4 regions of the Alkalihalophilus lindianensis genome follow, and region 1 is predicted to be linked to each of the others. Evidence: riboswitches for the same ligand, from Rfam matches in the RefSeq annotation. Region 1 holds a riboswitch; each other region holds the start of a gene.
The links. A riboswitch is a leader RNA that binds a small molecule or an ion and turns the genes downstream of it on or off. The one in region 1 is predicted to bind lysine.
Positions count from the first base shown of each region.

Region 2: linked by a shared signal. The riboswitch ahead of RYX56_RS07200 (Na+/H+ antiporter NhaC family protein) and the one ahead of RYX56_RS10695 (aspartate kinase) in region 1 are both predicted to bind lysine.
Region 3: linked by a shared signal. The riboswitch ahead of dapA (4-hydroxy-tetrahydrodipicolinate synthase) and the one ahead of RYX56_RS10695 (aspartate kinase) in region 1 are both predicted to bind lysine.
Region 4: linked by a shared signal. The riboswitch ahead of lysA (diaminopimelate decarboxylase) and the one ahead of RYX56_RS10695 (aspartate kinase) in region 1 are both predicted to bind lysine.

Region 1 covers NZ_JAWJBA010000003.1:115,500-123,188, reverse strand. Annotated here, with positions in the region: gene RYX56_RS10705 (TrkH family potassium uptake protein) at 1-1,065, opposite strand, end outside; gene RYX56_RS10700 (YslB family protein) at 1,267-1,665, shown strand; gene RYX56_RS10695 (aspartate kinase) at 1,712-2,959, opposite strand; lysine riboswitch at 3,108-3,296, opposite strand; gene uvrC (excinuclease ABC subunit UvrC) at 3,369-5,144, opposite strand; gene trxA (thioredoxin) at 5,277-5,591, opposite strand; gene RYX56_RS10680 (electron transfer flavoprotein subunit alpha/FixB family protein) at 5,784-6,761, opposite strand; gene RYX56_RS10675 (electron transfer flavoprotein subunit beta/FixA family protein) at 6,776-7,546, opposite strand; gene RYX56_RS10670 (enoyl-CoA hydratase) at 7,575-7,689, opposite strand, start outside.
Region 2 covers NZ_JAWJBA010000002.1:86,397-94,085, reverse strand. Annotated here, with positions in the region: gene RYX56_RS07230 (bifunctional metallophosphatase/5'-nucleotidase) at 1-1,199, shown strand, start outside; gene RYX56_RS07225 (YunC family protein) at 1,280-1,588, shown strand; gene RYX56_RS07220 (HD-GYP domain-containing protein) at 1,754-2,854, shown strand; gene RYX56_RS07215 (thymidylate synthase) at 2,871-3,665, shown strand; gene RYX56_RS07210 (dihydrofolate reductase) at 3,662-4,147, shown strand; gene yunB (sporulation protein YunB) at 4,220-4,963, shown strand; lysine riboswitch at 5,034-5,210, shown strand; gene RYX56_RS07200 (Na+/H+ antiporter NhaC family protein) at 5,338-6,885, shown strand; gene RYX56_RS07195 (sodium-dependent transporter) at 7,226-7,689, shown strand, end outside.
Region 3 covers NZ_JAWJBA010000001.1:736,000-743,688, reverse strand. Annotated here, with positions in the region: gene RYX56_RS04085 (DUF6376 family protein) at 1-533, shown strand, start outside; gene RYX56_RS04080 (YhcN/YlaJ family sporulation lipoprotein) at 582-1,205, opposite strand; gene RYX56_RS04075 (aspartyl-phosphate phosphatase Spo0E family protein) at 1,502-1,669, shown strand; lysine riboswitch at 1,756-1,938, shown strand; gene dapA (4-hydroxy-tetrahydrodipicolinate synthase) at 2,068-2,955, shown strand; gene RYX56_RS04065 (DMT family transporter) at 2,987-3,910, opposite strand; gene RYX56_RS04060 (M24 family metallopeptidase) at 4,029-5,213, opposite strand; gene RYX56_RS04055 (aldehyde dehydrogenase family protein) at 5,262-6,701, opposite strand; gene RYX56_RS04050 (homoserine dehydrogenase) at 6,706-7,689, opposite strand, start outside.
Region 4 covers NZ_JAWJBA010000001.1:551,959-559,647, forward strand. Annotated here, with positions in the region: gene RYX56_RS03080 (spore germination protein) at 1-661, shown strand, start outside; lysine riboswitch at 773-949, shown strand; gene lysA (diaminopimelate decarboxylase) at 1,042-2,364, shown strand; gene RYX56_RS03090 (peptidylprolyl isomerase) at 2,499-2,933, shown strand; gene RYX56_RS03095 (M24 family metallopeptidase) at 3,037-4,137, opposite strand; gene RYX56_RS03100 (SIMPL domain-containing protein) at 4,373-4,993, shown strand; gene RYX56_RS03105 (ATP-binding cassette domain-containing protein) at 5,047-5,739, opposite strand; gene RYX56_RS03110 (GntR family transcriptional regulator) at 5,736-6,119, opposite strand; gene RYX56_RS03115 (hypothetical protein) at 6,123-6,929, opposite strand; gene RYX56_RS03120 (SMI1/KNR4 family protein) at 7,102-7,560, shown strand; gene RYX56_RS03125 (potassium/proton antiporter) at 7,636-7,689, opposite strand, start outside.

The DNA of each region.
Region 1 (7,689 bases):
TAGCACAATAAATGCCTTTTGACGGTCTTCTGGGTGAATCTCACGACCGAAGACTTTAACATCTTCTTTACCGAGCGCGAAGCTCTTAATGGTTAAGAACATGACCGCGACCGTTGTCGTACGAATCCCCCCACCTACACTTGATGGACTAGCTCCGACAATCATAAGTGCTGACATAAAGAGTAAAGTTGCTAGGTTAAGCTCTGAGACATCCATGATAGCAAGACCACCACTTCTTGTAGTAGCAGAGTTAAAAATAGAATAAAATAATTGCTGGTGCCATTCTAGACCTACATAATAAGAGCCGGTTTCTAGAGCCCAAATACCAACAACGCCAATTACAAATACTGCAAAATAAGTTGTTGTCGTGATTTTTGTAAATAAACTAAATTTGAAATGAGGATTCTCCTTCGAGAAGTACTCCTTTAGTTCCATTAATACAGGAAATCCTATTGCACCTGCAAAAATTAAAAGAATGACGACGAGCTGAACATAATAGTCGTTTGCAAAGGGAATTAATGATTGGCCTGTTACATCAAATCCCGCATTCGTAAAAGCACTCAACGCCGCAAAAGAGCCTTGGTAATAAGCTTCCCATACAGAATCAAAATAGCGTAAATAATATGTACCTAGTATTAACGCTCCAATAAATTCAATAATTAATGCAACAAATAAAATCCCGCGCATCAAATTAACAAGACCAGAGAACTTATTTTGGTTTTGATCGACCATAATAAGCATTCGCTGTGATAAATTAATCTTCTTTCCAAAGAGCATCCATACAAATGTACCGAGCGTCATAATACCAATGCCACCTAGTTGAATGGCTAACGAAAGGAAAAATATCCCAACATAACTATAGGTTTCTGATACATTTACAACCGTCAGCCCCGTTACACTCACAGCGCTTACAGAAGTAAATAGCGCCTCAGAGAATGTCACATCAACATCAGCTTTGTGTGAGATCGGTAAATAAAGCAAGATACTAAATAAAATCATTGCTAATACGTAAGAAATAATAATAATTCTAAATGGGGATAGAAATTGACTTAAACCTAATTTCATATATGTAGTACCTCCGCATTCATTCGCGCTTTAGTATACCACTTTAACCTTTTAGAAACTAGAATTCCTAGGAAAAAAGTAAGTACTATCCATATCGTTCCCCTAAAATTCCACAAAGTCTACTAGAGAATCCATCTATATTCATTTGGACAGCTACTGCTTCACCTTTTATAATATAAGAAGAGGAGAGGTGTTTTCTACATGGAACCTAGACAAGAAACATTTGGGTACGAATTGCTTAGAAATGATGTCTTAAAAGAGGTATTCGGACAAGAATATGATTCGATTTTGTATTGGGTCGGTAAATCCATTGCCCGAAAATATCCATTACATACGATAGAAGAAGTCATTGAATTTTTTAATGACGCGAACTGGGGTAACCTTACCCTTGTTAAAGAAAAGAAAAATGAACGACACTTTGAGTTAGAAGGAGAATGGATGAAAAAAAATGACACCAGATGCTATCAACTAGAAGCTGGTTTCCTTGCCCAACAAGTCGAAACGTGGCTGTCCTCTTTTACTGCTGCTACTCAAACAAAGAAAAAGGGTATTGTTCATCTACAAATTGAATCTGACTTGCAAGACTCGCTCGCTCTTTAACAAAAAACGATGCTTTCTAAGCATCGTTTTTTGTATACTAAGCAGATTACACAAGTTGTTTTTCGGGTGCCTCTGCCAGCACTTCATCTAATTTAAATGCATCGTGTAAGACCTCAACAGCCATTACCATATCATCTTCCGATACGACTGCTGACACTTTAATTTCTGAAGTGCTCACCATCTTGATAAAAATATCGTTTTTAGCTAACGCTTCAAACATTGTTGCAGCAACGCCAGGGTTTGAGATCATACCAGACCCCACAATGGATACTTTTGCCAGTTCCTCTTCATGATGAAGGGTTTCGAATTCTAATTCCTCTTTCGCTTGCTCTAGGCATGCTACCGTGTCTTTTAATGAACATTGCGTAATTGAAAAAGATATGTTCACGTGATTGGCATCATATTGATTTTGGATAATGATATCTACATTAACCCCATGGCTTGATAGGATTGAAAAAAGTTTAGGTAGGCTATCAATTCGGTTCGGCAATCCTGCTACCGTTATTTTTGTTACATCATTTTCAAATGCAATTCCGCGCACCACTAAATTCTTCTCCACTGTTACTTCCTCCTCTATCATTGTTCCTGTTTCTTCTACCATGCTTGATGCAACCATTAAAGGAACATCATAATTTTTCGCAAATTCTACAGCCCGAGGGTGTAACACTCCAGCACCAAGGTTAGCCATTTCTAACATTTCATCATAAGAGATCGCTTGTAGTTTTCTCGCTTTCTCCACATAACGAGGATCGGTTGTAAAGACTCCCGTTACATCCGTATAAATTTCACAACGATCAGCTTTTGTCGCTGCCGCTAACGCAACTGCCGTTGTATCTGAGCCACCGCGCCCCAAAGTAGTAATACTTCCATCTTCCATTATGCCTTGAAATCCAGCTACAACAAGTACTTTGCCTGCTTCAAGTTGTTCATTCAAACGAGCAGAGTCAATTTCACGTATTCTAGCATTGCCATGGTTCGCTTCGGTTAGGATTCCAGCCTGGCCTCCTGTATAAGAAAGAGCATCCACTCCCCTTTTTTGAAGAGCCATAGTAAGTAAGGCAATCGTTACTTGCTCACCTGTAGTAAGTAGCATATCCATTTCTCTTTTACTTGGATTTTTTGTAATGTCATTCGCTAGTTGAACGAGCTGATCTGTTGACTTCCCCATAGCCGATACAACGACGACCACCTCGTTTCCGTCCTCAACTACTCGTGCTACTCGATTGGCGATATTCTCGATTTTCTTTACAGAACCAACTGACGTTCCACCATATTTTTGTACAACCCTTGCCATTTTCCTCATCCTCTCAATCTCTTCACGCGCGATACATTTGATCGACTGGATGTGCTATACCTTTAATGCGTACAAAAAAAGCAACAATAAGGAAAACCCCTCACCGTTGCTTGTCATACCGTACAGGTACCACACTACTCCCTTTCTCACGTGAGATAGTTCTCCACAAGACTATTGGGTATAGTCAAGTGACAGCCTTATCCTTTTTTAGGATAAGTCCAGCATGTATGGTTATGAGTGTCCTACACACTTCGGCGAATTCCCCTTTCAACTAGCGTCGTTAAACCTCATCGTTCTCGACTAGTGTACTCTTGGTTTTCGCTCCTCTACCATCACTTCATTTTTGAAGTGCGGCATATTTAATTGTTTTTCATTTTAGCAGATGAAGATCACTCCTGCAAGAAGTAATTTATTGACCTTCATGTAATTTTTCATAAATAGCCTCCGCTACTTTCTGCGGGATCCCTTGCATCTTCAATTCCTCCATGCTCGCCTCTTTCATTTTCTTAACGGAACCAAAATGCTTTAGGAGCTGTCGCTTTCGTTTCTCTCCTACTCCCTCTATATCGTCTAGCACTGACTGAAAAAACGTTTTTGATCTTGTTTGCCTGTGGAACGTAATCGCAAATCGGTGGACCTCATCTTGAATACGTTGCAACAAATAAAATTCATGACTATCTCTTTTGAGCGAGACTAGAGAGGGCGGGTCACCCATTAATAATTGAGAAGTGCGATGCTTTTCATCTTTGGCAAGCCCACATACAGGTATAGAAAGGCCTAATTCATCTTCAATAATCTCTTGTGCTGCCGCAATTTGTCCCTTCCCCCCATCAATGACAATTAAATCTGGAAGGGGGCGGTCTTCTTGTAATAACCTAAAATACCGTCTTCTTATCACTTCACGCATCGACCCATAATCATCCGGGCCTTTTACTGACTTGATCTTGTACTTGCGGTAATCTTTTCGACTAGGCTTCCCATCTAAAAACGTGACCATTGCCGATACAGGATCGGTCCCTTGAATATTAGAATTATCAAACGCTTCAATTCGATATGGCGTCGAAATTCCCATGGCCTCACCTAGTTTTTCAACTGCCTTTATTGTGCGATCTTCATCTCTTTCGATTAATGAAAACTTCTCCTTTAAGGCAGCTTTGGCATTTTGATTAGCAAGATCAAGCAGCTCTTTTTTTCTGCCTCTTTTAGGATGATTTGTTTTAACTTCTAATAATTGCTCAACAAGCTCACGGTCTATATCTTCTGGTACTAATATTTCTGCAGGCTTAATGTGTTCCTTTTGCAGATAAAATTGCCCAACAAACGTCAGAAGGTCATCTTTTGCTTCTTTATAAAAAGGAAAAATGGAAACATCTCGCTCAATTAATTTTCCTTGACGCACAAAAAATACTTGTACACACATCCATCCTTTATCATAGGCAAATCCAAACACATCACGATTGATATGATCGTTAATCGTCATCTTCTGTTTTTCCATGACCGCATCCATGTGCTGAAGTAGGTCGCGTAACTCTTTTGCTCTTTCGAAATTTAAGTCCTCAGAAGCCATCATCATTTTGTCAGTAAGGTCTTGCTTAATCTCATCGTGACCTGACCGCAAAAATTTTGTGATCTCTTGAACCATTTCTTGATTCTGTTGTTTTGTGACTGTATAGACACAAGGAGCTAAACACTGTCCGATATGATAATACAAACATACTTTATCAGGCATCGTACGACATTTACGCAATGGGTATAGGCGATCTAATAATTTCTTTGTTTCATTTGCAGCACCTGCATTCGGATAAGGTCCAAAATATTTTCCGCCATCCTTTTTAATAGACCTTGTCGTAATCAAACGAGGATGCTCTTCATTCGTAATTTTTAAGTACGGGTAAGACTTATCATCTTTTAGCATGACATTATATTTAGGATCATGCTTTTTAATTAAATTCATCTCTAAAATGAGCGCCTCAATATTTGAAGAAGTCATAATATATTCAAAGTCAACAATCTCGCTGACTAAACGTTGAGTTTTCGCGTCATGTGACCCTGTGAAATAGGATCTCACACGATTCTTTAATACTTTTGCTTTTCCTACATAGATAATCGTACCTTGACGATCTTTCATTAAATAACAGCCAGGCTGATCAGGCAAGATCGCTAGCTTTTCCTTTAATTGATTCACTGTAACGTCTCCCCTCTCATAGGCTGTAAACATACGTTCTTACTCTCTATTGTTAGTGACAACCTTTAAAATATCAAGTGAAAACCATTAAAAAATCGCGTTCTCAAAGTGAGAACGCGATCTCGGTTCGAATTATAGGTGTTTGTTTAATAGCTCTGCTAAAGCTTCCTTCGGTTGGAAACCTACAACTTGATCCACTACTTCGCCGTCTTTGAAAACAAGTAGAGTTGGGATACTCATAACACTGTATTTACCAGCTGTTTCTTGATTTTCATCAACATCAAGTTTAGCGATTTTAACTTTGTCGCCCATTTCAGCATCTAGTTCTTCAAGAACAGGTGCAATCATTTTACAAGGTCCACACCAAGGTGCCCAAAAATCTGCAAGGACAACTCCCTCGCTTGTTTCATTTGCAAACGTTTGATCAGTTACATTTACTATAGCCATTGTAAAAGCCTCCTTTAAATCTCAACAAATTAATTTACAGTATGATTATACCATTTGCGATCTTGAATGGCGAATAAGTTGCTTGATCTTATCATTCTCATACTTCTAATAAGATAACCTAAATAGTTTTCTTCAAACCTTTTAAAAAAGAAAGAAAGCTCACGCGTCCATGAGCTTCCCCTTCATTGATCTTTAGTTTGAAACTAGAGCACTTTTTAGCTCTTCTGTTAAAATCGGAATGATCTCAAATAAGTCACCGACAATTCCGTAATCAGCTACTTCAAAGATCGGTGCTTCTGGGTCTTTATTAATCGCTACAATGACCTTAGAGTTCGACATACCCGCTAAATGCTGAATCGCACCTGAAAGTCCAACGGCGATATATAGATCTGGCGTTACGACTTTTCCCGTTTGACCAATTTGGAGCGCATAGTCACAATAGTCCGCATCACACGCACCACGTGAAGCACCTACTGCCCCACCTAATAGATCGGCTAGCTCTTGAAGCGGTTCAAAGCCTTCTTTGCCTTTGACTCCACGTCCACCAGCTACAATTACTTTTGCTTCGGAAAGATCGACGCCACCAGTTGCCTTACGGACAACATCCTTAATCACCGTACGTAAATCTTTCAAATCAACTGTGAGCGTAGATACATCGCCACTTCTTGATTCATCTTTCTCAAGTGGTACGATATTGTTTGGACGAATGGTCGCAAACAAAACCCCATCATTTACTTTCTTTTTCTCAAAAGCTTTCCCAGAGTAGATTGGACGTGTGAAGACAGCATCTCCCCCGTCCATTTCAACTGAGATCGCATCTGAAATTAGTCCAGCACCAAGCTTCATCGCCAGACGTGGCGATACGTCTTTTCCTAGGGAAGTATGACCAAGCAATACGCCCTCTGGATTTTCTACATCAAGAACTTGAAGCAATGCTTGTTGATATGCGTCTGTCGTGTACGTTTTTAGATCGGCATGGTTGACCACGATCACACGGTCAGCACCGTAGTGAATTAGGCTATCAGCTAAACCGCTTACATCCTCTCCTAAAAGAACCCCTACAACTTCTCCGCCATCTGCTACTTCTTTCCCTGCAGCGACCGCTTCATATGATACGTTACGTAATTCTCCGTCACGAACTTCTCCAATTACAAGTACTTTCTTTGCCATGATAATCCCTCCAATTAAATGACTTTTGCTTCAGATTTTAGAAGTGAAACGAGTTCCTTCACTTGCGTTTGTGGGTCACCCTCTAATTGTTTACCTGCTTGCTTATCTGGTGGTAGGAAAATGTCAAGTGTCGTTGTTTTTGCTTCCACATCTTCTTCTTCCAAATCAAGATCATCTAAATCAAGAGTTTCTAATGGCTTTTTCTTTGCTTTCATGATACCTGGTAAAGATGGGTAACGGGGCTCATTTAAACCTTGTTGAGCCGTTACAAGAACTGGTAGTGAGACTTCAAGTGTTTCTTCGTCCCCTTCTACATCACGAACGATTGTTGCTTGACCATCTGCAACTTCAAGCTTTGTAATCGTTGTCACTTGTGGGATATCTAATAGTTCTGCTACACGAGGTCCAACTTGCCCGCTTCCCCCATCAACAGCTACATTTCCGCCTAAAATGATGTCATACTCTTGTTCTTTCAAGTACGCTGCAAGCATAGTAGCGGTTGTAAATTGATCAAGCTCCTCCACATCTTCACTATCAAGTAATACGGCCTTATCAGCACCCATCGCAAGAGCGGTACGAAGTTCTTTTTCTGCTTCTTCTTCTCCTACTGTGACAACGGTTACTTCCCCGCCGTGCTCATCGCGAAGGACAATCGCCTCTTCAATCGCATACTCATCGTATGGGTTAATAATGAATTCTGCGCCACCCTCATCAATTCGACCGTTTGAGATCGCAATTTTTTCCTCTGTGTCAAATGTACGTTTCATTAAGACGAAAATATTCATGCTTTATTCCCTCCTAGAATTAGTAAACTTATTTATTTTGAAATTTAGGTGCTCGTTTCTCAATGAAAGCCTGGATGCCTTCTTTTCCATCTTCTGAATCAAATGCTAAACCAAATAATTCGGCCTCTCGCTTGGCGCCATCC
Region 2 (7,689 bases), on a different contig from region 1:
AGGGAAATACGTTGCTTTTAAACGAAGCAAACGTCGATTATGCTACGATTGGTAACAATGAAGGTATTACTTTTTCTCATGAGGAGTTAGACACGTTGTACGATCAAGCGAACTTTTCTGTATTGGTCTCTAATCTCTTCAAAAGGAATGGCGAGCGTCCGAAATGGGCAAAACCATATGAAATCCATCATACGGATAATGGAGTGAAGATCGCCTTTATTGGAGCTACGGCACCTTTTAGTCAATTTTATAAGCAGCTTAACTGGGAGATTACCCCGCCGATAGATGCCATTAAAGAATGGGTCGGAGAGGTTCGAAACAAAGTAGATGTTGTTGTCGTCCTTTCTCATCTTGGATTGTTTCGAGATGAAGAGTTAGCAGAGAAGGTGGAAGGAATCGATGTCATCTTAGGAGCCCATACCCATCATGTGTTAGAAAAAGGGAAGAGACGTTATGGGACGTTAATTGCTCAAGCCGGAAAGCATGGGGCCTTTCTTGGGAAGATCACCATTGACGTCGATATGACGACTCACTCTGTTGTAGCAGATAAAGCAGAGTTGATTGACCCGAGGAGTTTAGAAGTAGAAGACCCGCAAACGGTAGAGTTGCTAGAGCAGCTCTTAATAGATGCTCAAAAGGTTTTAAATGAAAAAGTAGCGACCTTACCAACTTCATTGCGTGTATCCTGGCAAGACGAATCAGAAGCTCCTCAATTACTTTGTGATGCCTTGACGGAATGGTGCAAAGAGAGCATCGGAATGATGAATGCCGGTGTACTTCTTGATACGTTTGAAAAAGGACCTGTAACAAAACGTGATATTCACAAATCATGCCCGCACCCGATTAATCCATGTGTGGTGGAACTATCAGGTGAAGCGTTACGTAAGACGATCATTCGAGCATTTTCTTCTGAGATGAGAACTCTGGCATTAAAGGGTTTTGGATTTCGCGGGAAGATTTTAGGGAGAATGATCTTCACTGGTATTGAAGTGGAGCTGGATCAAAATGAGCAGGTTCTCGACATTTTGATTGAAGGAAGACCAATTGAGTTAACCAAGATTTATACGATTGCCACACTTGATATGTATACATTCGGCCATCTATACCCAGCGATTGCCGATTCCAAAAAGAAGACCTATTACATGCCTGAATTGTTACGAGATGTGCTCAGGTGGAAGCTAGGACAAATTTGGGCATAGTGGATGTTCACTCATTTCTTTTCTAGGTCATATCGTAGTAATGAATACGGATGATTGCTAGAAGGGGAGTGTGAGAGAACATGCTTGAAATGACACCTATTACCATTAAAAATGAAACGTTTATAGCAGTTACGTTAAAACTGCCTAAAACGAATTTTATGGCTGTTACGAATGATGTTGGTTATATTATGTGCGGTGCTCTTGATGTTGGTCTACTAAACGCAAAGCTTAAAGAACGAAAGATTGTTGCAGGGCGTGCAGTGGGTGTAAGAACGATTGAGCAGCTGCTAGAGGCTCCGCTTGAGTCGGTGACACTTGAAGCTGAAGAGTTGGGCATAACGGTTGGGATGAAGGGAAAAGACGCTCTTTTAAAAATGAAGTACAAGTAATAAATGAAGCCTTAGATGCACAATCTACTGTTGGTTGCGTATCGGAGGCTTTTTTGTTCATAAAATATAAGCTAATTCATATAAAATCCCCTTCACCTTATCCCGTAGTTGCGTTACACTTTGTAAGAGAAAAGTGTAAATGACACGAGGATTAGGGTGAGCTAGATGCGATTGGTTGCTGTTAAAAGTGTTGAGCCTGGGGCAAAGTTAGGACGAGATATTTATAACGATAATAGTCAAATTTTACTTTTTAGGGGAGCGGTATTAACTGGGCGGTTATTAACTCGTTTAGTTGAAATGGGCATCCATTATATCTATATTGAGGACGAATTGACGAATGATATTATGGTTGATTCGGTTATACGTGACGAGACAAAGAAGCGGGCGATTAAAACGATTAAAGAAGAGTTTAAAATAATTAGTGAAGAAGTTATTTTAAAAAAGACAGTGAATTTTGATCAATTAAGCCAAAATTTCTCTACGGTTGTTCATTCGATTCTAGCAGACATTAAACATAATCCAGACGCTTTAGCTATGCTTTCAGAAACGTATGTTTATGATCATTACATATTCACCCACTCACTCAATGTAACGATTTACACATTAGGACTTGCGACGAAGCTGGGCTATTCCTCAAAACAATTAAATGAGATCGGACTTGGAGCCCTATTGCATGACGTAGGGAAAATCGCCGTTCCAATTGAAGTGTTGAATAAGCCAGGACGCTTAAATAAGGAAGAATTTGAACTGATCAAAACACATCCTAAAGCAGGATTTGATCTTCTACGAGATGTACCTAATATCCCGCTGCTAGCCGCTCATTGCGCATTTCAGCATCATGAACGACTTGATGGAAATGGCTACCCTAGAGGCCTAACAGACAATCTCATTCATCCTTATGCTAAAATTATTGGGATAGCGGATGTCTTTGATGCGGTTACATCTCATCGGGTATACAGGAAGCCGATGCTCCCTCATGAAGGACTTGAATTGCTTTATTCAGGTGCAGGCATTCTTTTTGATAAAGGACTTGTCGAGACATTTCGAGAAACCATTGCGCTCTATCCAGTCGGTTTAACCGTAAAGTTAAATGATGGTCGCCTGGCGATAGTGATTAGGCAAAATAAACAAATGAGTACCAGACCTGTGATTCGTGTATTTAGCGAAAGTGGAAGAAAACTTAAACTTACGTATGATATCGACTTAATGGAGTATTTGGATACGACTATTATTGAAACGGAAACTACATTAGCAACTGCAAATTAAAAGGGGATGAGCGAGAGTGAAACAGTATCTTACGCTATGTGAGCATGTACTCAATGAAGGGGAAGAAAAGTCAGATCGAACAGGAACAGGTACAATTAGTACCTTTGGTTATCAAATGCGATTTGATTTAGGAGATGGTTTTCCTGCTCTTACAACAAAGAAACTACATCTACGTTCCATCATCCATGAGCTTTTATGGTTTTTAAAGGGTGAGACCAATATTGCTTACTTAAAAGAAAACAATGTGCGTATTTGGAACGAGTGGGCAGACGAATCTGGAGATCTTGGTCCTGTATACGGTAAACAATGGCGTTCATGGGAAGGCGCAAATGGGAAAGTAATAGACCAAATTTCAGAAGTGGTGGAGCAGATCAAAACGAATCCTGACTCTAGAAGATTGATTGTGAGTGCTTGGAATCCTGCTGAAATTGATGAGATGGCACTTGCACCATGTCATTGCTTGTTTCAATTTTACGTAAATGATGGTAAGTTATCATGTCAGCTCTATCAACGTAGTGCTGATATCTTCCTCGGTGTTCCATTTAATATTGCTTCCTATGCTCTTTTAACGATGATGATCGCTCAAGTAACAGACCTTGAGCCTGGTGAGTTTGTTCATACATTTGGAGATGCACATATTTATTCGAACCATATGGAACAAGTGAAGCTACAGCTTACAAGAGAGCCAAGATCACTGCCGAAAATGAAAATAAATAAGGAAGTTACATCTATTTTTGACTTTACCATCGATGACTTTGAGCTTACTGAATATGATCCTCATCCACATATCAAAGGTGAGGTATCTGTATGATCTCCTATATCGTCGCAATGGATAAAGAACGCACAATCGGACGAGACAATGATTTGCCATGGCATTTGCCAGCAGACTTAGCTCATTTTAAACGAGTCACATCAGGGCATACGATTGTGATGGGACGCAAAACGTATGAATCAATTGGACGACCACTACCTAAACGTCGAAACGTGATCCTTACTAGGAATACAGCATATACAGCTGATGGATGCGACGTTGTGCATCAAGTCGCTGATGTTGTGAAGCTTGCCAAGGAAGAGGATGAATGCTTCATTATTGGTGGAGCTGAGCTCTTTACGTTATTTTGGGATGAGGTCGATCGTTTATACGTCACCCATATTGATGAAACATTTGATGGTGATACGTTCTTTCCTGAAATCAAGGAAGAAGAATGGAAACTCCTCTCAGCAGATGAAGGCATTGTAGATGAAAAGAACCGTTACCCACATACTTTCTGTGTGTATGAGAGAAAAAAGTAATCGTTTGTAAAGAAATACAAGTCAAATTGTCCACCCCCTTTGCATATACATTAGGCAAAGGGGGTTTTCAACGTGAGATTCGGTAAACCATCGAGACCCCGGAAAGGTCCTTTACCATTTCGGTATGTGCTGCTCTTATCCTTCTTAATATTTGTGATCCTTACTGTGCAAGGACTTTGGATTATTGAGAAAGGAATTAGACCCACACTTGTCCACATTGCAACAACAGAAACGAGAGTCATCGCAACTCGCGCGATTAATGATGCTGTATCGAAAAAAATCGCATCGGATCTTGATCAAGGAGAATTATTTATAAGGGATGCTGATAATACGCTTCAATTTAATACGCAGATGTATAATAGAATCTTGTCAGAAGCCACCAATCGAGTTCAACGTCATTTAAAGGCGATTGAGCAAGGGGAAACATTTGATGTGTCATTTGAGAACGAGGAAGCTTTCACCTCTGATGGAGGCATTATTTACACGATTCCTTTAGGGCAAGCAACCAATAATGCTCTACTCGCTCATCTCGGTCCGCAAGTTCCAGTCCGATTCTCAGCGATTGGGGATGTGAAGACGGATCTTAATATGAAAACATTTAATACTGGCATTAATAACACGACCATGTCAGTCAATTTTGATGTAGTAGTCGACGTTAAAATTGTTATCCCGTTTGCAACGAATACAGAAGCGATTAAAACGACCATCCCTGTTGGTTTGATTAATATTCAAGGAGACGTACCTGAATATTATTCTGAAGGGGGAGGAATGATTGTACCTGCACCTGGTTCTTCCTTAGGAGGTGGCGATAATTAACATTGTCAACCATGTAAAACTATGATAAGATAATTCGGCAAACTTAATAATGTGAGTTGCCTCATCAACATGGTGGGGTAGAGGCGCGAATGTAAAAGAGTACGCACTTGGAGGATGACAACGTAGAGAAGTGTGAAAAGGTTCATTTGCCGAAGTGGGAAAGAGGAGTCAGAACTTTTCTGCTGGGGTTGCATTGAAGAAATGTAACACTGTCACAGCTGATTAGCTGTGGAGAACTACTGTTGTGATGGGGATACCTGTGCTTATTAAAGCCAATAATGGGTAACCGTTATTGGCTTTTTTTATACTCTCATACAGATGAGTATAGGAAACATCCCTGTATCAACATATTATATCAAAGGGGGATGGACCGAATGGAAGGTTCAATTTTATCGTTACTGCCACCAGTGCTAGCGCTTGTTATGGTTATTTTAACGAGACGAGTTCTATTGTCACTAGGTGTCGGTATTATTGTTGGCGCACTGATGCTAAATGGATACAATCCAGTCGATAGTGTAGTTGAAATTGCTTCAATTGTAGGAGCTATATTTGTTGTAGATGGGGCCATCAATGATTGGGAACTTTATATTATCTTTTTCCTATTGTTACTTGGAATGATGGCAGCACTTGTTACTCGTTCTGGAGGTAGCCGTGCATTTGGTGAATGGGCAATGAAACGTGTAAAAACACGAGTAGGCGCTCAAATGGTTTCGGTTATTTTGGGGATTTTAATCTTTATTGATGATTACTTTAACAGTTTAACAGTAGGTAATGTCAGTCGTCCGCTAACCGACCGTCACCGTGTATCCCGTGCTAAACTTGCTTATCTAGTCGATTCAACGGCTGCTCCGATGTGTGTTATTGCACCTGTATCGAGCTGGGGTGCTTATATCATTACGATTATTGCAGGGATTCTAACTACACATGGTGTGACGCAATACGAAGGTCTGCAAGCCTTTATGCTAATGGTTCCGATGAACATTTATGCACTAGTGGCCATTGGTTTAGTATTAGCAGTCGTCTTATTTAAATTGGACTTTGGCGCAATGCGAGTCCATGAGGAACGTGCTATAAAAACAGGAGAGCTTGTTGATCCTGAATCAGGTGCAATCCCAGGGGACCAAGAGGATCTGAAAGTTAGTGACAAAGGACGTGTAGGCGATCTTGTGTGGCCAATCGTTGCTTTGGTTGTTGGGACCGTTGCATTCATGATTATTACAGGTATTCAAGCTAGTGAAGGTGCGGCGACAATCCTTTCGACGTTTGAAAATACAGATGTCGCAACATCACTATTATATGGTGGATTAATTGGTTTTGCTGTTGCTTTAGTGCTTAATCTCATGAAGAAGACTGAAGCACGTGATTTTGGCGCAACAATCTGGGCTGGGATTAAGTCCATGCTTCCAGCTATTTATATCTTACTATTCGCTTGGACGATTATTGCGATTATTGGTGATTTAGGAACAGGGCAATATCTTGCTTCTCTAGTAGATGGAAACATCCACCCAATGTTCTTGCCAGCGATTTTATTCTTAATTGCCGGTTTTGCTGCATTCTCAACTGGAACATCTTGGGGAACGTTCGGTTTGCTACTTCCGATTGCAGGAGAAATGGCTGCCGTTATTGATATTACGATGATGCTTCCGATGCTTGCAGCAGTTCTTGCTGGAGCGATTTTCGGAGATCATTGCTCACCTATCTCAGATACGACAATCCTCTCTTCTACAGGAGCAGGAAGTCATCATATTGACCATGTAGTTACTCAGCTTCCGTATGCGATTGTGGCAGCTGTAATTACGTTACTTTCCTATCTTGTACTTGGTGCAACTGGAAGTGTGATCTTAACATTGCTGACGGCATTCGTCTTACTTGTGATTACCGTTCTTATATTGAAAAAGCTCTCTACGCCAATTGAAGCGTAGCAAAGTGGCTTCTGCATCCTAGCAGAAGCCTTTTTTGGGTCTTATTACCTTCTTTTATGGATTAATTTAATAAAACCTTTAATAAATGTGACATTTTTCTTAAATTTATTTTGACAAACCCCAGGGTAATCATTATAATAAAAAAATGAATAGTCTGATAACTCTAAAGGTGGAGGGGTTGAAAAAAAACGATACTACCATACGTTGATGCGCTAAATTGACTTGTCGAAATAATTGTCAAATAATTTTGACAAAAAATATTTTTGTGCGGATACTATTTACAGAATTTTTAGAATACTATTTAAAGAACACAGCACATAACAGAGGGGAGTTAACGAAAATGGCTAGAGAGCAATGGGGGACTAGAGCAGGATTTATTTTAGCAGCAATTGGGTCAGCGGTCGGTTTAGGTAACATTTGGCGCTTTCCATATGTTGCATATGAAAACGGTGGAGGAGCATTCTTTTTACCTTATCTTTTTGCACTATTAACAGCGGGGATTCCGTTACTTATTATGGAGTTTACATTAGGTCATAAATACCGTGGATCTGCACCACTTTCTTATGCTCGTTTACACAAAAAAGCAGAATGGATTGGTTGGTGGCAGGTAGCGATTGCCTTTGTTATCTCAACTTACTACGCCGTTATTATTGCGTGGGCGATTGCTTATACGTACTTTGCATTCAATCAAAGTTGGGGTGAGGACACTGGTGGATTCTTAATGGGAGAATACCTTCAACGCATTGATCTATCAGGTGGAGCGCTTGGTGAAGTCGGCTCACTTGTACCAGGTGTATTCATTCC
Region 3 (7,689 bases), on a different contig from region 1:
GTACCTTTGTAATCGTTACGGGATGTATGCAAGATAATAGTTCTGACCTTATACATGATATAAAACAAAACGAACAAGAGGGTACACTAGGTGCACAAAGATTTTCTAACAATACAGATCAAAATAGGGTTCTTCATCGTGCTGACACAGAGTTACTAGCCTACGCAAAAGAAGCAGCCTTTTATTTAGAAGAAACCATTAATCACTTTGAAGTAATTGCTCCAATTCTTCAGCAGAAAACATTAAATAACGATTCTAAAACTTCAGTGTTGAGTACGATTCATTCGATTAAAAACAACAGTGAGAGGTTTCATGACCTTCGAATTCCTCATGAATTTGAAGGATTTCATCAAATACACCTTTCCTTTATCACTGAGTTAACAAATTTAGAAAGAGTAATTGATGACATGAGAGAGCCTATCGATTCTAGACAAGCAGAAAATGCTCGCGTTCATTATGAGAATATCATGATGGCGCATAAGCTTATGGAGCGAGAATATATGTCATTAGCAGAGGAATATGGTTTTTACTAAAGTGAGATACCCAAACAAGCATATAAAAGGCATGCTGGTGCATGCCTTTTAATCTTGGAGTCGATTCATTCTTCGTAAAAACTGACGATCAGCTGTGACGATGATTTGATGAGAGGGATAGTAACCGTGAGCAACACCCTCAACCATTTGTTTTAAAGATTGGAGATTCGTCTGATCGGCTACTACTCCAATCACTACTGTTTGATCATCAGCAAGGATATACACCTGCTCCACTTCTTCAAAGGATTCAATTGTTTCTTTTAAATGACTTTTGTCCTGTTTTGTTGTTAAGATTTTTTGGCCATTCTTCATATCACGTTTAATATGATCTGTATGAGTAGTTTTATCTCTAAGGATCCCTGGTCTGTTATTTAAAATTTTCGCACCAGAATGCGCAGTACCCGTACCTTCATGGGCCATCCCTAAATCGCGGTTTCCTGAGACATAATCGTATCGATTATTTATCCGCGTCACTGAATCTGTAATGCCTTTAGGTGCTGCATCTGGGACCATCATATCCATTAATGGACCTTCCCAGCCTTTCATTCTTTTAACTCCATATCCACTAAAGCCTTCTTCACGATCGGCATTTGCACCAAGAGTCGATTTTTGTTCTATGGTACATCCAGTCATGCACATTAGTGCAAGCAATATAAGCATGATTCTCTTCATAACTCCCCTCCTTTATTAATAGTGTTTACGACTTCGCAAAGATCGACACCAGTAAACAAAAAAAGGTTGTTTCCAATTCATGCATGAGCTAAAGCTCCTCCCTTTATCTACCACTTATTCCTAAAATGTTTGTCGAACCTTTACTACTTTTCGACTTTTATGACTACTTTAGCAGAATCGCTTTTCAACTTTTTTAGAATGGGTATAATAATCTCTATGTGAAAAAAGAACTGACTTACTTACCATACACTTCGGAAAAACAGTAAAAAATGCTAATATGAATGGAGTTGAAAAATATGTTACGTCTAAAAATCGAATTAAAACGTAGACAAATGTTAATCCTTGCAAAAAAACATGGTTTCACTCATAAAGAAACAGTGAAATGTAGTCAAGAACTTGATCAACTTCTTAATAAATTACAAGTAAAGCAGACGAATTTTAACCATGAAAGATATGTAAATTGAGGAATTTTGGACAAAGTGATTGCATTCATTTAAAAGTTTTGATAAGGTTAACTCACAAAATCAATAATCTTTACTTCACATACTGAAGTGAGGGTAGAGGCGCAGTTATCATTAGTAAAAGTGTGGAGGAGAATGAGCTCCTTTGAAACACGTTGAAAGGGATAGTTGCCGAAGCGTAGGGATACTCATTTCTTTTTACGCTGGGACTGTATTTAATAAATGCAGGACTGTCATGTAACAATTTTGTTACGTGGAGGGCTATCTCACGCATTGGAATGATTGTGCAGCCACAACATGTCCATGCAACAATGAGACTGCCTCATTGTTGTTTTTTTGTGCTTTAGGCACATAGCCCACTCAGAAATGAAAGACATTAATACGAATTGAGGGTGAATAGGATGAATTTTGGACGAATACTTACTGCGATGGTAACTCCATTTAACCAACAAGGCGAGCTTTGTGTTGAATCAACAAAAAAACTGGTACAACACCTTATGGAAAATGGTTCCGATGCATTAGTCGTTGGTGGAACGACAGGTGAATCTCCAACATTAACGACAGAAGAAAAATTACAATTATTTAAAACCGTGGTTGAAGAAGTGAATGGAAAAATTCCAGTTATCGCTGGAACTGGCTCAAACAATACCGCTGCTTCAATTGAACTTACTAAAAAGGCACAAGCACTTGGTGTAGATGGTATCATGCTAGTCGCACCATACTATAACAAGCCTTCTCAAGAAGGGCTGTATCAACATTTTAAAACAATTGCTGAAGCGACTACACTTCCCGTTATGCTCTATAACATCCCAGGACGTAGTGCAGTCACTTTAAGTGTAGAAACAACGTTACGCTTAGCACAAATTACAAACATTGTTTCCACGAAAGAAGCAAGTGGTGATTTAGATGCGATTGCAACGATTATTGAGCACGCCCCTGAAGGTTTTTCTCTATATAGTGGTGATGATAGCTTGACTCTACCTATATTAGCCATTGGCGGTACTGGTGTGATCTCGGTTGCATCTCATATTGTGGGGAATCAAATGCAACAAATGGTTCGTCACTATCTAGCTGGACAAGTCCAAGCTGCTGCTTTGCAACACCGTCAGTTGGTTCCGGTTATGAACACATTATTCATGGCTCCAAACCCTACTGCAGTGAAAGCGGCACTTGAATTGAATGGTGTTCAAGTAGGACCTGTAAGATTACCACTTGTCCCTTTAACTGCCGAGCAACAACAAGAGCTTCAACGTGTAATGAAGCCATCAATGAGCTTTTTCGTTAGTTAATAACATAAATAAAAAAAGCATGTAGCCCTCGCTACATGCTTTTTCCTTGTATTGGGACTTTCCTTACCCAATGTTTTTCTGCATACCCAGTACCAAATAACACTCCTGCAACTATAAATAAGAAGCCTACTAGCTGGTATAAATAAATGGTTTCTTTTAAAAAGATAGCAGAAAAAACTAATCCGAAAAAAGGAACAAAGTTATTAAAGATCGCGGTCTGACCTGCTCCGATTTTTTGAATGGCTGCATTAAAAACAAAATGACCAACTGCTGTTGCTACTATAGCTGAAAAGAAAAAGACAATATAAATAAAAGGTGATGCTCCCATCATACTCCCTACACCCGTAGGCTCTACTACTAAACTAACCAATAACAACCCAATTGAACCAAATAGAAGCATCATCGCTGTTACTTGTTTAGAATCCAGTGTTGCCGTCGTCTTTTTAATAAAAATAAAACTTATGGCTTGCACAATCATCGCTATAAATAAGTACACTTCGCCTTTCTCCATCTGGAAAGACCCAATGCCTCCTTGGATAAAAAATACCCCAATTAAAGCAAAACAAATACCTAATAAACGCCATTTCGTTAGCGCTTCTCCTAAAAAAAAGACCGCAAATAACGCCGTTGTTAATGGAAGTAGTGCTAATATAAGCACAGCATTTGATGCATCAATCATTGTTAGACCTTGTGCTAAAAATGTGTGGTGGAGCACGACACCAAACACCATCCCTAATAAAGTATAGCGCCACTCTCTTTTTGATAACGATTGAAATGAGGATCCAAATAATACGATGAGAATGGTCACGATACCAGCAGTTAAAATTCTAAAAGCAGTCATTGTTTGGGGAGGAAATGCTTCTACTAATAATTTCAGCATCACTACATTTAACCCCCAAGAAACCATTACGAAAAAAATTAAACCATATGTAAGCAATAAGGCTCGCTTCTCCACTTCCTACTCCTACCCTTCAATCATCTTTTCTTGTATCTTAACACCCGTAGACACAATCGTCATTGCTTTTTTTCGTAAAGCGAAAGAAAGCACTAATTGAAATTAGTGCTTTCTTTCACTATAGAGCTGATTCAATAATCGGTTTCTCATATAAGTCTCGAGAGAAATTAGTAAGCATTTCAACCCCTTTTTTCGTTATGACAATCGATTCGGTTATTTCAACGCCGTAGGATTCATACCAAATTCCTGGCATGAGATGGAACGTCATATTAGGCTTTAAGATGGATTTGTCACCCGTTCGAAAGCTAATCGTATGCTCTCCCCAATCCGGTGGAAAACTTGCGCCTATTGAATAACCTAGTCGCGAACTTTTTTGATAACCGTATTTTGCAATCGCATCACTCCATGTTCGCTCCACTTCTTCTGCTGTGATACCAGGAGAAATAATGTCGAGGGTTTTCTCAATTCCTTCTTGGACCACTTTAGACAGTTCCTTTACATGAGATGGCGCGTTTCCTATAGCAATTGTTCTGGCTAGAGGTGCATGATAACGTTTATAAACCCCTGCTATTTCTACTGTTAAAAAATCACCCTTTTTGTAACGTCTCTCACTAAACGTTAGATGCGGACACGATGTATTTTCATTTGTTGGCAGCATGGGAACAATAGATGGATAATCCCCCCCATGTTCATCTAATCCTTGGATTTGCGCTTTATAAATGGCAGCCGCAACATCGCATTCTCGCACTCCTACAGCAAGTTGATCATATGCAGCTTGCATCGCTCCTTCAACAATACTCGCAGCCCTTCTCATATAGATTAGCTCTTGGTCGGATTTTATTAATCTGACGCGGTTAACAAGAACGGTTGCATCTTTGAATTCAGCATCTGGAAGACCACCTTGCAGCTTTGTATAGCAAGCAGCCGTAAAGTAATGAGCATCCATTTCAAGGCCAATTCGTCTTTTACTTTGCCCAATTTCTTCAATGATCTTTACTACAAAATCCATTGGATGTCTTTCACTTGATTGAACGTAATAATCTGGATAAGAAATAATATGGTTTTCATCTAGCCATGTTGTTTTCGCAACACTTGTCGCATCCATTTGTCTTCCGATCCAGATTGGCTGCGAATCTTCTAACGTAACAATCATCATTTGGTGAACATAGAAACTCCATGCATTGTAATTCGTTAGGTAATACATATTAGAGGGGTTGGAGATTAATAAGACATCAATCCCACTCTCAACCATTTTCACTTTCGTTTTCCGTAAACGCTCTTCATATTCTGCTAGAGAAAACATCCTTCCACCCCCACCTAAATAAAAACCATTGCTACTTTTAACTCTTTATTATCTTTTAAGCTTGAAAGAAACAACCTTTTCTTCGGTCATTGCATCAATTGCATATTTTATTCCTTCTCGCCCTAAGCCAGAGCGCTTCACTCCCCCAAAAGGCATCCCATCAATTCTCACATCACTACTATCGTTTACCATGACACCACCTACTTCTAATTCTTGAATTGCATAAAAGGCTGATTCTAAATTGGAAGTGAAAATACCTGCTTGTAGTCCGTAACAGCTATCATTCGCTAAGCGGGTTGCTTCCATAAGGGATTCAACTGGAGTGATAACAACCACAGGACCAAATATCTCTTCCTTCACTACTTTTTCGTTTTGTCCGACGTTAGTCAGTACCGCTGGAGTTAAATACGCACCCTTTCTCTCCCCTCCGCAATGCAAAGTCGCTCCTTTTTGACAAGCTTCTCCAATCCATGATTTAACACGCCTTGCTTCCCGTTCAGAAATCATCGGTCCAATATCAGTTGATTCTTCTCGTTTGTCACCTACTTTTAACCGTTTCGTAACTTCAATAAATTTTTCAGTGAAATCGTAGTAGACGGACTGCTCTACGTAAATTCGTTGCACACCTATACAGTTTTGACCAGCTACCCCAAATGCACCCGAAACGGTTGAATGTATGGCTTCATCGAGATCTGCATCGCTTAAAATGATGGTCGGAGCATTCGAGCCAAGTTCCATAGCCATTTTTTTAACCCCTGCTTTTCGGGTAATCGCTTCTCCCGTATCAAACCCTCCCGTAAAGGAAACAAACCGAACATCATCTGATGTAATTAATTCATCCCCTACTTCACGGCCACTACCTGTAATCACCGAGAGAATTCCATCTGGCAAGCCTGCTTCCATAAATGCCTCTGCAAGTCTAATCGCACTTAAGGGTGTCTCACTTGAAGGTTTAACAATCACGGCATTTCCTGAAGCGATGGCTGGACCAACTTTATGTGCGACTAAGTTCAACGGATCATTGAAAGGAGTGATAGCTGCAATGATGCCAATCGGGCAGCGCGAGATATACCCTATTCGTGATTCATGACCTGGCATTTGGGAGAATGGAATGGTCTCCCCTGTTATCCGTCTAGCTTCTTCTGCACTTAAGCGAATTGTCTCTATGCATCGTCCTACCTCTCGTCTTGCTTCTGTTATCGTTTTACTGCTCTCTAGCACGATCGTTTCAGCAAAGAGTGTTTTATGCTCTTCTATATAAGATGCAACACTCATTAGAATGGATTGCCTTTTATGAATGGGAAGGTCTTTAGCAACCCTTGCGCCATTTTTTGCTTGTTGAATCGCCTCTCTCATATCCTCTGCATTTGCTTTTGGTACAGTTGCCACACATTGACCATTACCCGGATCAAATACTTCAATCGTTTCCTCACGTCTTTGCCACTTACCACCAAGCAACATGCCCTCTTGCACAATTTGTTTTTTCATACTATCACCCCTCTTCTACAGTCCACCTTAATTTTTTGTTTAGATGTAGTAAATCAATCAATACAGCAAATGCCGTTTCTTTGATGCCAGCACCAGCTCCAACGAGAGTTATTGGACCAGAAACATCGCAATCATAAGTAATCGCATTTGTAGCACCACTAATGGAAGATAACGGGTCAGAAAGAGGTAATTTAAGAGGTCTTACATATGCCTCAACTCCACTTTCCGTTTTCTCAATAGCACCTATAAGTTTCCAGCGCTTTCCTTCCGCTTTCGCTTGTTTGATATCAGCCTGTGTGATTTCACTTATGCCAACACAAGGAACCTCTTCTTTTTTTAAAGAAACACCAAATAATTCTGATGCTAGAATAAGCACCTTATAAAGAACATCAAACCCACCCACATCACTTGTTGGATCAGCTTCAGCATAGCCTAGCTCTTGAGCTGATGAAAGTGCTTCCTCATAAGCCGATCCATTTTCCATTTGTGTTAAAATATAATTCGTCGTACCATTTAAAATTCCCTTTACACTTAAAAACTCATTGCCACTAAGAGTCATCTTCGGCATTCTAATAGCAGGAGTTCCACTCATCACTGCCCCTTCATAAAAAATGGTCACTCCATTTTCTTTTGCTAATGCTTCTAATTCTTGTTTAGCAAGTGCAACTGGACCTTTATTTGTCATGACAACATGTCGTTTATGATTAAATGCTAATTTACAATGGTCAATAGCCGGTTGACCAGTATGAACATTTGTATAAGTCATTTCAACAATGGTATCTGCATTCGTTTTCTTAATCGTATCCTCACTTGAAAGTCCACGCACCAAGCCTTCATGATCAGGATAATAATGAAGAGTTCCATTCTGTTTTATAGAATGTAATACATCATCAATGTTCAATCCATTTTCGCAATGAAGCGAGCCTTTGTGTAAATCAGAGATAGATACTACTTCAAATTCACTTTGATAGACCTGTTTTAACAGAGA
Region 4 (7,689 bases), on a different contig from region 1:
TCAGCATGCTGAGGAATATCGTCAATCTCCAGCAGTTGGTACCTTTTTACGTTGGACACGCTTCATAGGGATTTTCTTTTCGTTATTCATCTTGCCTTTTTGGCTCTTACTAGTCGTGCAGCCAAGTCTCCTTCCAGCAGGTCTTGATTTTATTGGTCCAGAAGAGACAAACAATATTCCAATCGTTGTGCAAATTTTATTTGCAGAAATGGGAATCGAATTATTACGGATGGCGGCGATCCATACTCCATCCCCACTTGCTACTGCACTTGGTTTAGTTGCCGCACTTTTAATTGGAGAAATCGCTATTCAAGTAGGCTATTTCACACCAGAAGTAATTTTGTATGTGGCACTTGGAGCAATTGGGATGTTTGCAACACCAAGTTATGAACTAGGGATAGCCTTACGGATAACCCGTATCGCTTTAATTATTCTAGTAGCATGGTTGAAAGTTCCAGGGTTAGTAATAGGAACAACATTATTTGTTCTTTTATTAGCAGGATTAAAAACATTCAACAAGCCTTATATGTGGCCATTCTTGCCGTTTGACCCACCGGCTGTTTGGCAGATTTTAATTCGAGCAACCGTTCCATCCGTTCGTTGGCGCCCAAGTATTGTCAATCCACAAGATCCCATTAAACAAAAGCCTAGTGGAAGATAACAAGAAAAAATTTTCACTGATAAACGAGGATTTAACTCTTCTCTATTTTAAGGGTTGATGACTCCTGAAGAGTGTGCTACAGTAATTACAATAATTTAATGAACCTCATGAAAATGGGGTAGAGGCGCAAAACGAAAGAGTATATTTGGGGAGCTTATGGCAGCTTTGAACCAAATGGAAAGGTCAATTTGCCGAAGTACTTATTGGTTGCCAGAAAAATAAGTGCTGGGTCGTTCTTGAATAAAGAACGAACTGTCACTACATTTGTAGTGGAGGACTATTCTAAAAGTGAGGTTACTCTTGCGCATTCTAAGTAGCTAGTGTAACAACATTAGCTGCTTTTTTTGTATAGATGGGAGATAAAAGGAGAGATAGTATCAATGTACATGCATGGTTCTAGTCAGATTAATGAAAAAGGTCATTTAGAAATCGGTGGAGTCGATACAATTGAATTAACTAATAAATATGGCACCCCTTTATTTGTCTATGATGTAGCTCTTATTCGAGAGAGAGCTGAACAATTTCAACAAGCTTTCAAAGATGAAGAGGTTAGCTATCAAGTCGCATATGCCTCAAAAGCATTCAGCTGTATTGCTATGTTTCAATTAGCGCATGAGCTAGGTCTAAGTTTAGATGTTGTCTCTGGCGGAGAATTATATACAGCTATTCAAGCGGGTGTTCCGATGGAGCGTATTCATTTTCATGGGAATAATAAGAGCATCGCTGAACTTGAAATGGCAGTGAAGGCTAATATCGGATGTGTAGTTGTCGATAATTTTTATGAATTAAAGCAGCTTGGACGTATTTGTGCAGAACGTGATGTAAAAATGGATGTGTTGCTTCGCATTACTCCTGGTGTGGAAGCCCATACGCATGATTACATTTCAACCGGACAAGAAGATTCGAAGTTTGGATTTGATTTAGAGAGTGGGCAAGTGGACCAAGCAATTCAACTATCATTGCTTGACCCGCATATAAACTTACTTGGTATTCACAGTCATATTGGCTCTCAAATCTTTGAGACAAGTGGATTTGTAATGGCAGTGGAAAAAATTTTTGAATACATTGAAAAATGGCGAGATTCTTTAGGGTTTATTCCAACTGTGTTAAATCTTGGTGGGGGCTTTGGAATTCGGTACATTGAAGGAGATACACCGCTTCCGGTTGGTGATTATGTAGCGAAGATGGTTCAAGTGATTAAAGAAAAAGCAACACTACACCAAATGGCGATTCCTGAAATTTGGATTGAGCCAGGTCGCTCATTAGTTGGCGATGCAGGAACAACGCTATACTCTATCGGATCGAGAAAAGAAATTCCTAATGTTCGTCATTATTTATCAGTCGATGGGGGCATGAGTGATAACTTACGTCCGGCCCTTTACCAAGCAGAGTATGAAGGGCTGCTTGCAAATCGTGCAACCGAAGAGGCGAAGGAGACTTTCTCAATTGCCGGGAAATGCTGTGAAAGTGGAGATATGCTTATTTGGGATCTCCCTTTACCAAAAGCTGAACATGAGGATGTATTAGCAGTCTTCTGTACAGGAGCATATGGGTATTCAATGGCGAATAATTATAATCGTATTCCTAGACCACCGGTTGTCTTTGTTGAAAAGGGTGAATCTCAATTAGTCATTGAACGTGAATCATACGAAGATCTTGTTCGTCTGGACTTACCATTAAAGCACGTGCTGAAGCAAGTTTAAGTGAAATAGCTGGAACCGGTTTGACGTGGATCCCTTTGTCGAACCGGCTTTTTTTGAAGTCGGTGATAACTATTTCACTTTCGGCTAAGAATCGTGTACAATAAGGTGAATCTTAACATTTGGAGGCTATACATATGAAAAAAGGTAGTATTGCATTTGAAAATGGCGAAAAGCTAGTTATTGAATTTTACCCAGAAGAAGCACCAGGTACGGTTGCAAACTTCGAGAAATTAGCAAACGAAGGCTACTACAACGGCCTTACATTCCATCGTGTTATTCCTGGTTTCGTAGCACAAGGCGGTTGCCCAACTGGAAATGGTACAGGAGGTCCTGGCTACACAATCAAATGTGAAACAGAAGGAAACCCTCATAAGCACGTTCCGGGTGCACTTTCAATGGCGCATGCAGGAAAAGATACAGGTGGAAGCCAATTCTTCATTGTTCACGATTCACAACCTCACCTTGATGGTGTTCACACTGTGTTCGGACAAGTTGTGGAAGGTCTTGATTCAGTAACGCGTATCAAACAAGGCGATGTTATGCAAGAAGTAAAGGTTTGGGAAGAATAATCTCAACGAGTAAAGGGCCATCAATGATGGCTCTTTTTCAATTATGATTAGCACTCTGCTTATCATACAAAAAGCGATAGCACTTGGATGCTATCGCTTTTTATTAATTAATTATAGTCAATTCTTTTGATGTTTTAGTAAGGGTGATATGACCTTCTTTTGTGATTAATACATCATCTTCAATCCTTACACCACCAAGAACCGGATCATAAATACCTGGTTCAATTGTATAAACCATCCCAGCTTGTAAGGTTCCATCATTTAAATGGCTCATAGAAGGGAATTCATGAACATTGATTCCGAGTCCATGTCCTATACGATGTGGGAAACGATCGCCGTAACCAGCCTCTGTAATTACATTGCGTGCTGATTGATCTAAATCTCCAATGCGTGTGCCAGGCTTACTGATTTCAAGGGATGCAAGTTGTGCTTTTAGAACGGTGTTGTACAGTTCTTTTTTCTCATCACTTATTGAACCATAAGCAAATGTACGAGTAATATCTGATGTGTATCCGTCGAGTACGACTCCTAAGTCAAATAAGACAAAATCTCCATCATTCAACTTGCGATTGCCAGGATTCCCATGAGGCGCTCCTGATTTTTCACCAAATAACACCATCGTTGAAAAAGACATTTCACGTATGCCTTTTTTCTTTAATTCATATTCAATTTTAGCTAAAACTTCCATCTCAGTAATACCCTCTTTAAGGGCATTTTTGCCGACCTCAACACCGTAGTCAGCCATTTGGGCTGCGCGCTTCATGATCGCAATTTCAATCTCATCTTTTACAACACGCATCTGATTTAATTGGTGCTCTACTGCAGTGATCGCAGCTGAAGGGAATACGGCTAGTAAATCATTCATTCTTGAAACTGTTAGAACATCCGTTTCAATTGCAACATTCTCTATCAAGCTTATATTACGCTGTTCGATCGATCGACTAAGTAATTCCCAAGGACTTTCATGATCTGCATAACCAATGATTTCATCCGACCAGCCAGCGTCTTTTACTTGAGATGTTTCCATACCCGGTACAATTAAAATTGGTGATTCATTTGGGAAAAGAATTAATCCAACTAATCGTTCATGGGGATCTGTATAAAAATTTGTTAAATAAAATATGTTTTCCTTAGAGGTGATAAAAGCAGCATCTTTTTTCTCGTCTTTTAGCCATTGTGTTAAACGCTCAATACGATGTTTCAAAAGTGTAGCCTCCTTTAGCTATAGAAATAACAGTAAATCAATAAAATTGTTTGAAAGACTATAAGTGTTTTCTTTCAATAGATATTCTCTACAAAGTAATGATAAAGCAAGCAGCCAAAGCTAGCAACAGTCCACTGATAGCTTAATGCATCATTGAGGAGTCTTGAGACAAGTTTTTCTTGAATAGACTACTAGAAGGTAGTGGTGTATGTAAAAAAGGAGGTTGAATAAGCAAATGACTGATCAACAAGTAATAACGGTTACTGGAGAAGGTGTTGTGCAGGTGGTTCCTGATCGTGCGCAACTAATTTTAGGAGTGGTCACTGAGGATACCACCGTTAGTAATGCCCAACAAAAAAATAATGAGCTAATCACAGAAATCATTTTAGCTTTGAATACTTTAGGTATTCCAGAAGATCAAATTAAAACTGTGACCTATCGAATTGAACCTAAATATGATTTTATTGATGGCCAGCAACAGTTTAGGGCATATGAAGTAACCCATATGGTCCAAGTGGTTGTCGAAGATCTGACCCAAACAGGGGCGGTGGTTGACGTAGCTGTTGAAAATGGAGCGAATATGGTTACATCGATTCAGTTTACAGTGGCTGACCCGACTAATTTATATCGTGAAGCCTTACAATTGGCGCTTGAAGATGCTAGGGGGAAGGCTAATGCAATGACAAATACATTAAATGTATCCTTAGTTGAAACGCCTGTAAAAGTAATAGAGCGGTCAGTAGGTGGACCTGTTAGGTTTTATGATGGGGCAATGCTGAGTTCTGCTGCTACTCCGATACAGCCAGGCTCCATTTCCATTCAGGCATCGGTTGAAGTCATTTACAGTTTTCAATAATATGTAAAAAAATGAGCTAGTAGCTGTTATCGTTACTAGCTCTTTAATCAATTTCACTGGTTATAGATTTTTGTCATCCATTCCACAATACTTACATTTTCTTTGAAACGTAGATCTTCTACATTATGATGGCCAATAATGTCTCCATCTTTAATCGCAATCACTTCATCCAAAATCGTTTCAACTTCTTTGATTTCGTGAGTTGTAATGATGATAATTTGATTTTCGAGGTCAACAAAGGAAATAAGCCCTTGAACGATCGAATCGCGAACCATCGGATCAAGTCCCGAGAAAGGTTCATCCATTAAGATTACAGGTACTTCACGAGCTAATGTCAGAACAATTTTTAAGCGACCGCGATTTCCCTTCGATAAATGCTTCAATTTTACATGTCGGTCTAGTTTCATGAATAAACGAATTTCCTCTGCTTTTTCCATATTGAAATCAGAAAACTGAGAGGCATAGTAGTCAATCGTTTGCCCCACATTGTAAAAACCATAATATTCATCAAGCTCTGATAAATATGTTACATCAGTTGCAATCCGACGATTGACGCTTTTCTCATTCACTGTAATCGTTCCTTTTGAGGGTTGGGTCAGTCCAGCAATTAATTTAAGAGTGGTTGATTTTCCGCTCCCATTTTCGCCAACTAATCCAATAATTTTCCCTTTAGATAACTCTAGATTGATATTTCTTAAGGCAGTCTTTGTTAAATACTTTTTTGACACATCACGGAATGTAATCATTGGTTTTTCTCCTCTCCTTCGGTTTTTAAGAAGGCTACTAATCCAGCTTCAATTTCTACATCTGAGTATCCCATTTGATGCATACCTGATACAAACCGGGAAATTTCATCGTTCTTTAGGGATTCTCGCATTCTTATCAACACTTCTTCGTTTTCTGTTACAAAAGTGCCTTGACCTCGCTTTGTTTCCACAATATTCATCCCCTCTAATTCTCTATATGTGCGTTGAACTGTGTTTGGATTGACGTTTGATTGAATCCCCATTTCACGAACAGATGGAAGCTTATCTCCAGGAGCTAGTTCTCGCCGTAAAATTTGACGCTGTATTCGTTCAGCTAGTTGACTGTAGATTGGTTTTGAAGAATGGAACGTATCAGTCATAACTTACACCTCAATTTTTCTATCTAATATCCAGCAAGTGATAACGAACAATGCTAGTGCAAAGATGGTTTCGTATAATAAGGTACCGAAATAAAATGAAATATTCCCAGTTTCTGTTGCTATTTCTGTTCCGCCAGTTAAACTCGTTTCAAAATCGATGCTCTGTATCATATGGCCGAGTTTAATTTCTCCCCATTCTGTTAATCGTGCAAATACGTTCGTTAAACTGAACCAACCTACGAAAAGGAACATGGCGATCACACTAACTGCCGTTAATGCGAAACTAAAAAAGCCATTCATTAGTTTTGATAGCAATAAGAAAATCATCCAAAATAACATCACCCAAACAACAGCAGATAAAGAAAATAAGTAAAGGGCTAAGCCGCCATACAATCCAACCTCCATGAGCTGAAAGGTTGAAATGTACTCAGTCACACCGCCCCACATCTCAGATTGTGTGATAGAAAATAACCCAATACTTCCCACAATGATTGTGGTGATCAGCATAGATATAAGTCCAGCTACTAACTTAGCTGATAATAATCCATAAGCAGGAAGAGGGCTATGGAGCCAAAGATGAAGTTTTTTATGCTCAGCTTGTAAGCTGAAGAACATATAATAGGCTAGATAAAATGCTTGTAGTCCAATCGCTAATACGACAACGCCAACTAGTGCTTCCCACATAAAGCCGTTGCGATTACCGAAATACCCTGCGATTGCACAAATGACTAAAAAACCAATGATAGGTACTAGGAATGTAGGAATCCCTAAACGAATTTCCTTTTTTAATAAATTTACCCATACAGACATGAACATCACTCCATTATTTTATTTTGTCTTAGTGTATTAGTTAAATGGTACACTAATACAAAAGTACAGTCAATAGGTTTTAAATTTTTCTGAGCCCAATATATAATACTGGTTGTTTCAGTTGCTGAAATAAGTAACAATAAAGAATAGAGCAAGTGGGGAGGAAATGCAGATGTTGAAAAGATACGAAGGAAAAGGTTTTTGGAAACGTCCTACAACATACAAGCCAGGTGAGCAGTTAACAGAAAAGCAGATAAGTGAAATTGAAGAGTTTTTAGATGTAGAACTTCCACAACCATATATTTCATTAATGAAAGAACAGAACGGTGGAGAGCTTTATTATCGATATGTTTTATTCAATGATGGGGAGGCAGCCTTGATTCCTTATTTTCAAGAGCTTGACCTAGAAACAGGAGTGGGGCTATCATCCATCTTCTCTGAACAATTTGGTTTACCAAGTCGACAAATACTATTAACGGGTGACATGCACACGTGGATTACATTAGATTATCGTTTTAGCAATACGCCTAGAGTATGTTATTTTACAGAATTAGAGAATGGGAGATGGGTAGAGGAAGTTATTGCTGAAACATTTGAAGACTTTCTTTGGAAGTTGTTTTCAAAAGAGTAATTGTAAATGAAGCAGTGTTGCCTCAATGAAATAAGAAAGATCATGGAACCTAGCTCTAGATTGGATGAGCTAGGTTTAGTGTGCGGAAGGTAACTGATTGGTTCTGTGAAGAAGGTTTTTTAACTCTTG